2 regions of the Variovorax sp. OAS795 genome follow, and region 2 is predicted to be linked to the other one. Evidence: riboswitches for the same ligand, from Rfam matches in the RefSeq annotation. Region 2 holds a riboswitch; the other holds the start of a gene.
The links. A riboswitch is a leader RNA that binds a small molecule or an ion and turns the genes downstream of it on or off. The one in region 2 is predicted to bind S-adenosylhomocysteine.
Positions count from the first base shown of each region.

Region 1 (4,411 bases), 4.5 Mb from region 2:
GGCCATGGCCGGGGCCCGGGTTCAAGCCCGCGCCCGGGCCCGGCGTCCGCCCGCAACCCGGCCCGGGCTACCGCGCGCCGCATCCCGGTCCCGGCTACCGGCAGCCCGCGGACCCGGGTTTCAGGCCGCCGCGTCCCCAGCCCGCTTTCCGGCCCGGCCCGCCGCCGGGCCCGCCGCAGATGCACCAGGGCGGCGGCCGCCCCGGTGGTGGCGGGGGAGGAGGCGGTGGACGTGCGCATGGCGGTGAAGGCGGCGGCAAGGGTGGCGGCCATGGCGGAGGACACGGCGGGGGCCACGGTGGCGGAGGCGGAGGCGGCGGAAAGGGCGGCGGCCACGGCCACCGCGACTAGCTAGCCCGCGGGCGCAATCCCTGCCGCGGCCTGGCGGTCGCGCGCAATGAGCGCCACGAAGCGCTGCGCCCCGAGGCCCAGCGGCCGTTCGCGCGACCACACCACGTCGACCCACAGGTCCAGCCCGTTGCTGAGGTTCTCGAACGGGATCTCGACCAGCGCGCCGGCAGCCACGTGCGGCTTGGCAAAGTTGCGCGGCAGCCAGCCCCAGCCGAGCCCGGCGGTGATCAGGCCCAGCGCGGCCAGCGCGTTGTCGGTGCGCCAGACATGGCGCGCGAACACGAAGCGCGGGTCGCTGGTCGCCAGGTCGCGCCCGGCCACGACGATCTGCCGCGTGTTCGTGAGGTGTTCCTCCCGCAGGCGCTCGCCGGCGGCCGCCACCAGCACCGGGTGGTCGGGCGCCATCACGGCCACCATGGTGTCGCTGCCCACTTCCTGGAATCCTTCGCGGCCGTCGAGGCTCGGGCGCTCGAACACCAGCGCCAGCTGCGCGCGGCCGCTGTGCAGCAGCGCCAGCGCATCGGCCTGCGGAGCCGCCAGCACCTCGACCTGCAGCAGCGGATATTCCTCGGCCAGCGCGGCCAGCGGTCCGCTCCAGGGTGCCGCCAGCAACTCGGGCGCAATCGCGAGCGTGAGGCGGTTCTCCAGTCCCTGCGTGAGGGCCAGTGCCTGCACCTGCAGCTGCTTGAGCTGGGCTGCCAAAAGGCGCGCCTGCGGCTCCAGCGAACGGGCGGCGGCGGTCGGCTGCGGCTCGCGGCCACTGCGGTCGAACAGGGGAAGGGCGAGTTCGGCCTCGAGGCTGGCTATGGCCATGCTCACGGCCGAGGGCACCTTGTGCAGCGCGCGGGCCGCGGCCGAAAACGAGCCGTGGTCGATCACGGCAAGGAAGACTTCGACGGTGTCGCTGGAAAAAGCCATCTGCAAACCGGTCTATCAATGAAACTGAAAGAAGTTAACTTTTTATATCAGCAACACGCAAATAAAGTCCAGCCATTGCCTTCATCCGTTCCAGGAAAACAGCCATGCAGGGGTTCCAGCGCCGCGTCATCTACATCACCCTCTACGAGGGGATCGCCATCGTGGCTGCCAGTGCGGGCCTGGCGCTGCTGACCGATGCCGGGCTCGGCCATTCCGGCCTGCTGGCGGTGGCCGCTTCGGTCATCGCGGTGATCTGGAACCTGGTGTTCAACGCCCTGTTCGAACGCTGGGAGTCGCGCCAGGCCGTGCGCGGGCGCAGCGTGCGCCGGCGCGTGGCGCACGCCATCGGCTTCGAGGGCGGGCTGGTCGCCTTCCTGGTGCCGATGTTCGCCTGGGGCCTCGGGGTGACGCTCTGGCAGGCGCTGGTGATGGACCTGGGCTTGGTGGTGTTCTTCCTGGTCTACACCTTCGTCTTCAACTGGGCCTTCGACCGGGTGTTCGGGCTGCCGGCTTCGGCCGCGCCGCGGGCGCCCGCATCCGTGGCCGGGCAGGGGGCCTGAACGCCCCACGCGGCCGCGGCCCTTGCCGCAGCCGGTAAAATTGCGCTCCCTTCCAAGGAGCGTTGCAGCGGCGGACATCATCGACAGGGTCCGCCGTCAGGCTTGGAAGGCGCCCCGGCGGCCGGGGCGCAAGCCGCAAACGACGCTCACCTGACGTTTTTCCCTGCACAGGTGAGCCCCCCATGAGCGATGTTTCCACGCCCTCCGTTCCCCCGATGAAGCTTTCCGGCCTCGAGCCGGTGGCCATCGATGCCGGTTCGCTGTTCGTCAACATCGGCGAGCGCACCAACGTCACCGGCTCCAAGGCCTTCGCGCGGATGATCCTGAACGGCCAGTTCGAGGATGCCCTGGCCGTGGCGCGCCAGCAGGTCGAGAACGGCGCGCAGGTGATCGACATCAACATGGACGAGGCCATGCTCGACAGCAAGGCCGCGATGGTGCGCTTCCTGAACCTGATCGCCAGCGAGCCCGATATCGCGCGCGTGCCGGTGATGGTCGACAGCTCCAAGTGGGAGGTGATCGAGGCCGGCCTGCGCTGCATCCAAGGCAAGGGCATCGTCAACTCCATCTCCATGAAGGAGGGGGTCGACAAGTTCAAGCACGAGGCCAAGCTGGTGAGGCGCTACGGCGCCGCCGCGGTGGTCATGGCCTTCGACGAGAAGGGCCAGGCCGACACCTACGAGCGCAAGATCGAGATCTGCGAGCGGGCCTACCGCATCCTGGTCGACGAGGTGGGCTTTCCGCCCGAGGACATCATCTTCGACCCCAACATCTTCGCGATTGCCACCGGCATCGAGGAGCACGACAACTACGCGGTCGACTTCATCAACGCGGTGCGCTGGATCAAGAAGAACCTGCCGGGCGCCAAGGTGTCGGGCGGCGTGAGCAACGTGAGCTTCAGCTTTCGCGGCAACGACCCGGTGCGCGAAGCCATCCACACCGTGTTCCTGTACCACGCGATCCAGGCCGGCATGGACATGGGCATCGTCAACGCCGGCATGGTGGGCGTGTACGACGACCTGGAGCCGACCCTGCGCGAGCGCGTCGAAGACGTGGTGCTGAACCGCCGGCCCGACGCGGGTGAACGGCTGGTGGAAGTGGCCGAGACCGCCAAGAGCGGCGCCAAGGACGACAGCAAGAAGCTCGAATGGCGCGGCACGCCGGAGCACCCGGTGCACGTCAACCAGCGCCTCTCTCATGCCATGGTGCACGGCATCACCGACTTCATCGTCGAGGACACCGAGGAGGCCTACCAGCAGATCCTCGCCAAGGGCGGCCGTCCGCTGCATGTGATCGAAGGGCCGCTGATGGACGGCATGAACATCGTGGGCGACCTGTTCGGCCAGGGCAAGATGTTCCTGCCGCAGGTGGTCAAGTCGGCGCGCGTGATGAAGTCGGCCGTGGCCCACCTCATTCCCTACATCGAGGAAGAAAAGCGCCAGGACGAGGCCGCGGGCCGCGACGTGCGCACCAAGGGCAAGATCATCATCGCCACCGTGAAGGGCGACGTGCACGACATCGGCAAGAACATTGTCACCGTCGTGCTCCAGTGCAACAACTTCGAGGTGGTGAACATGGGCGTGATGGTCCCGTGCCACGAGATCCTGGCGCGGGCCAAGGTCGAGGGTGCGGACATCGTGGGCCTCTCCGGCCTCATCACGCCGAGCCTCGAGGAAATGCAATACGTGGCCGGCGAGATGCAGAAGGACGACCACTTCCGCATCAAGAAGATCCCGCTGCTCATCGGCGGCGCCACCACCAGCCGCGTGCACACCGCCGTCAAGATCGCGCCGCACTACGAGGGCCCGGTGGTCTACGTGCCCGATGCGTCGCGCAGCGTGAGCGTGGCGCAGTCGCTGCTGTCCGAACAGGCGACCGCCTACATCGACGAGATCAATGCCGACTACGAGAAGGTGCGCACGCAGCACGCCAACAAGAAGCAGGTGCCGATGTGGCCGCTGGCCAAGGCGCGCGCCAACAAGACGCCGATCGACTGGACCCACTACACGCCGCCGGTGCCCAAGTTCATCGGCCGCCGCGTGTTCAAGAACTTCGATTTGACCGAGCTCGCCAAGTACATCGACTGGGGCCCGTTCTTCCAGACCTGGGATCTCGCGGGCCCGTTCCCGGCCATCCTGAAGGACGAGATCGTCGGCACCGAGGCCGTGCGCGTGTATGCCGACGGCCAGCGCATGCTCAAGCGCCTGATCGAAGGGCGCTGGCTCAGCGCCAGCGGCATCGTGGGCTTCTGGCCGGCCAACACGGTGAACGACGACGACATCGAGCTCTACACGGATGAAACGCGCAGCGAGGTCGCCATGACCTGGTACGGCATGCGCCAGCAGACGGAGAAGCAGGTGATCGACGGCGTGATGCGGCCCAGCCGCTGCCTGGCGGATTTCGTCGCGCCGAAGGACAGCGGCCTGAAAGACTACGTGGGCGTGTTCGCGGTCACTGCGGGCCTGGGCGTCGAGAAAAAAGAGAAGTACTTCATCGACGACCTCGACGACTACTCCGCCATCATGCTCAAGGCGCTGGCAGACCGGCTGGCCGAGGCATTCGCCGAGTCGCTGCACCACCGCG
Region 1 covers NZ_JBEPOH010000001.1:703,490-707,900, forward strand. Annotated here, with positions in the region: gene ABID97_RS03455 (SH3 domain-containing protein) at 1-350, shown strand, start outside; gene ABID97_RS03460 (LysR family transcriptional regulator) at 351-1,268, opposite strand; gene ABID97_RS03465 (PACE efflux transporter) at 1,373-1,828, shown strand; S-adenosyl-L-homocysteine riboswitch at 1,877-1,983, shown strand; gene metH (methionine synthase) at 2,044-4,411, shown strand, end outside.
Region 1: linked by a shared signal. The riboswitch ahead of metH (methionine synthase) and the one ahead of ahcY (adenosylhomocysteinase) in region 2 are both predicted to bind S-adenosylhomocysteine.

Region 2 (4,411 bases):
GGATGCACCTCGGGGTAGCAGGCCACCTCGATGTGGAAGTCGCGCCCGGTCTCTTCGCGGATGAAGGCGACGAGATCGCTCGCATACAGGAATTCGCCGCCCATGCCGTAGCCGCTCGGCAGGTCGCCGCGCAAGGCCACCAGCCGCTTCACGCCCATGGCCTTGAGCTCGGCCAGCTGCTCGCGCACCGTGGCGCGCGTGGCGCCGATGCAGGAGAAGTGGCTCGCGGCGTCCACGCCTTCGGACAGGATCTCGCGCACCGCACCGAAAGTGCCCTGGTGCGTGGAGCCGCCCGCGCCGTAGGTGACCGAGCAGAACTCGGGCTTGCGCGCATACAGCTGCTGGCGCACCGCGCGCAGCTTGACCGCGCCTTCCGGCGTCTTGGTCGGGAAGAATTCGAAACTCAGTGGAAGGCGCACCTGCGTCTCCTCAGGAGCCGTCCGCGCGATCGGCGCGCACGGCGTGAATGAAAAACTCGCGGTTGCCGTCGCCGCCGGCAATGGGGCTGTCGAACCACGCCAGCACGCGCAGTTCGAGCGCCTCGCAGGCATCGCGCAAGCGCTTTTCGACCACCGCATACATCGACGCGTCGCGCACGATGCCGCCCTTGCCGACCTGCCCCGGCTGCAGCTCGAACTGCGGCTTGACCAGCATCAGCATCTGGCCGTCATCGGCCAGGAACGGCACCACCGCAGGCAGCACCAGCGTGAGCGAGATGAACGACAGGTCGCCGACGATGAGGTCGAAGCGCAGCTCGGAAGGCTCTTCGACCACTTCGCCTTCTTCCCGGAGGTCGTCCGGCGACAAGGCCCGCGCATTGACGCCCTCGATGGCGACCACGCGCTCGTCCTCGCGCAGCCGCGCATGCAGCTGCCCGTGGCCGACATCGACGCCCACCACCTTGGCCGCACCGCTTTGCAGCAGGCAGTCGGTGAAGCCGCCGGTCGACTGGCCGACGTCCAGGCACAACTTGCCGGACGGGTCCACGCCGCTCGCCGCCAGCGCGCCTTCGAGCTTGAGCCCGCCGCGCGAGACATAGCGCGCCTCGGCCGCGTCGTCGAGCTCGAGCTCGGCGGACTCGGGCACCTCGTCGCGATTCTTCACGACCGGGCGCCACGCGTCCGCGCTGCCGGCATCGCGCCAGCGCATGCCGCCGGCAATCAGCCGCACGGCCTGCGAGCGTGACGCGGCCATGCCGCGTTCGACCAGCAATTGATCGGCGCGCATTCAGTAGCGGTACGTGTCGGCCTTGTACGGACCTGCCTTGTCGACGCCGATGTAGGCGGCCTGCTCGTCGGTCAGCTCGGTCAGCATGGCGCCGACCTTCTTCAGGTGCAGGCGCGCCACCTTCTCGTCCAGGTGCTTGGGCAGCACGTAGACCTTGCCGGCCTGGTAGGCGTCGGGCTTGGTGAAGAGCTCGATCTGGGCGATGGTCTGGTTCGCGAACGACGACGACATCACGAAGCTCGGGTGGCCCGTGCCGCAGCCCAGGTTCACGAGGCGGCCCTTGGCCAGCAGGATGATCTTCTTGCCGTCGGGGAACTTGATGTGGTCGACCTGCGGCTTGATCTCTTCCCACTCGTACTTCTCGATCGACGCGACGTCGATCTCGTTGTCGAAGTGGCCGATGTTGCAGACGATGGCCTGGTCCTTCATGGCGGCCATGTGCTCGTGGCGGATCACGTCCTTGTTGCCGGTGGTGGTCACGAAGATGTCGGCCTTGTCGGCGGCATATTCCATGGTGACGACCTTGTAGCCTTCCATTGCGGCCTGCAGCGCATTGATGGGGTCGATCTCGGTGACCCATACCTGGGCGCTGAGTGCACGCAGCGCCTGGGCCGAGCCCTTGCCCACGTCGCCGTAGCCGGCCACGCAGGCCACCTTGCCGGCAATCATCACGTCGGTGGCGCGCTTGATGCCGTCCACCAGCGATTCACGGCAGCCGTAGAGGTTGTCGAACTTGCTCTTGGTGACCGAGTCGTTCACGTTGATGGCGCGGAACAGCAGCGTGCCCTTGGCGCTCATCTCGTTCAGGCGGTGCACGCCGGTGGTCGTTTCCTCGGTCACGCCGATGATCTCGGCCGACTTGCGGGTGTACCAGGTCGAATCGACCGCCAGCTTGGCCTTGATGGCCGCGTAGAGGATGCGTTCTTCCTCGCTGGTCGGGTTGGCGAGCACGCCCAAGTCCTTTTCGGCGCGCTGGCCCAGGTGCATCAGCAGCGTGGCATCGCCGCCGTCGTCCAGGATCATGTTCGGGCCTTCGCCCTTCGAGCCCTTGGGCGCGAAGTCGAAGATGGCGTGGGTGTAGTCCCAGTAGTCCTTCAGCGACTCGCCCTTGATCGCGAACACCGGCGTGCCGGCGGCGGCAATGGCGGCGGCGGCGTGGTCCTGCGTCGAGAAGATGTTGCACGAGGCCCAGCGCACGGTGGCGCCGAGCGCCTGCAGCGTCTCGATCAGCACGGCGGTCTGGATCGTCATGTGCAGCGAGCCCGTGATGCGCGCGCCCTTGAGCGGCTGCGCCTTCGAGAACTCCTCGCGGATGGCCATCAGGCCGGGCATCTCGGTTTCCGCAATGCGGATTTCCTTGCGGCCCCAGGCGGCCAGCGACAGGTCGGCAATGGCCTGGTCGGCGGAGGAAACGGGGGTGGGCTTGAGAACAGCGCTCATGAGAACTCCAACAAAGCTAGTTTGAAAGGTGCCACTGCGTTCGGGGGAAAAGACTCACCGCGAGAACAGCGGGTGAGCGTGGTTGCGATGTGGTCCGAGCCTCACGCCTGATGGCGCTGCAACGCTCCTCGGAACGGCGGATTGTAGACGGGCAGGCAAGGCGAGCCAAACGCCGGGATATCCCACATGCCGGAAAGCACGTTTGGGCGCCGGGGCGTACATTGATTTGCTCCCAACAACGGAATTTCACCCATGCGTTCCAGAATCTCCCCCGTCCTGCTGGCCTCGGCCCTCTTTCTTGGCGCCGGCGCGCCGGTCCTCGCCTTGGCGCAGGCCGCCTCCGATCCGGTGCGGATCCGCGGCACCATCGTCCGCGTCGATGCGAAGACCCTCGTGGTGCAGGACCGCGGCGGCGAGGTGGTCAGCCTGGCGCGGCCGGCCGACATGGCGGTGTCGGAGGTGTACCCGATCAAGCTGTCCGACATCAGGCAGGGCAGCTTCATCGGTACCGCCGCCATGCCGCAGGCCGACGGCACGCAGAAGGCGCTCGAAGTGGTGGTGTTCCCGGAGGCTGCGCGCGGCACCGGCGAAGGCCACCGCCCCTGGGACCTGCTGCCGCAGAGCACCATGACCAACGCCACCGTCGCCGACCTGGCCGCGGCCCCGAAGTCGGTACGCGGCGGACAGCAGCTCCGGCTGACCTACAAAGGCGGGGAAAAGACCGTCATCGTGCCGCCCGACGTGCCGGTCGTGACCTTCCGCCCGGGCAACGAGTCCCTGCTGGTCCCCGGCGCCAAGGTGCTGGTCAATGCGCAGGAAAAGAACGGCACGCCCACGGCGCTGCGCGTCACGGCCGGGCGCAACGGCTTCGCGCCGCCGATGTAGTCCAAGGGAAATCCCGCAGGCGAATTTGCCGCCCGGGGCACCGCGGCCGAGCCGGTGCGGCGTATCGTGGCGAGGGACTTCGCCGTCCGGCCGGTCCTCGTCATTCCCCCCGTCCACCCCGACACAGGAGATACCGCACCATGGCCACTGCCAAGAAAGCCGCCGCGAATAAAACCACTGCCAGCAGCAGCAACGACGACAGCAGCAGCACCAGGGCGGAGGCCCCCAGTGCCGCCGACATGCTCAATCCGATGAAGAACCTCAAGGCCATGACCGACCGCCTGCAGGAGCTCAACCTGACCGGCGGCGCGAGCAAGCTGCTCGAGAGCGGCCAGAAGGACCTCCAGGCGCTGATGCAGGCGAATGAAAAGTCCTACCAGGGGCTGCAGACCGTGGTGCAGCGCCAGACCGAGATGATCAAGAGCGCCATTGCCGAATGGCAGACGGCCGCCAAGGAAATGCCGGGCAAGGACCCCAAGGCCAATCTCGCCAAGCTCGACGAACTCGGCCGCCAGTCGTTCCAGCGTGCCATCGACGACATCAAGGAACTCGCGAACCTTGCGGCCAAATCGCAGGCCGATGCCTTCGAGCTGGTACGCCAGCGCATCCAGGCGAATGTGGACGAAGTGACCAAGATGCTCAAGCGCAAGTAGGGCGTTTTCGGCGGTCCGGGCGGGCGGCCCGGGACCGCCCTTCTAAAATCGGGCATTCCCCTGCAGATTGCCCACCTTGTCTTTTCTTGCCGAAACCCGCCGCCGCCGCACCTTCGCGATCATTTCCCACCCTGACGCCGGCAAGACCACGCTGACCGAGAAGCTGCTGCTTTTCTCCGGCGCGATCCAGATCGCGGGCTCGGTGA
Region 2 covers NZ_JBEPOH010000001.1:5,178,323-5,182,733, forward strand. Annotated here, with positions in the region: gene metF (methylenetetrahydrofolate reductase [NAD(P)H]) at 1-419, opposite strand, end outside; gene ABID97_RS25020 (TlyA family RNA methyltransferase) at 430-1,227, opposite strand; gene ahcY (adenosylhomocysteinase) at 1,228-2,667, opposite strand; S-adenosyl-L-homocysteine riboswitch at 2,735-2,803, opposite strand; gene ABID97_RS25030 (hypothetical protein) at 2,920-3,552, shown strand; gene phaP (TIGR01841 family phasin) at 3,693-4,205, shown strand; partial or broken gene ABID97_RS25040 (peptide chain release factor 3) at 4,282-4,411, shown strand, end outside.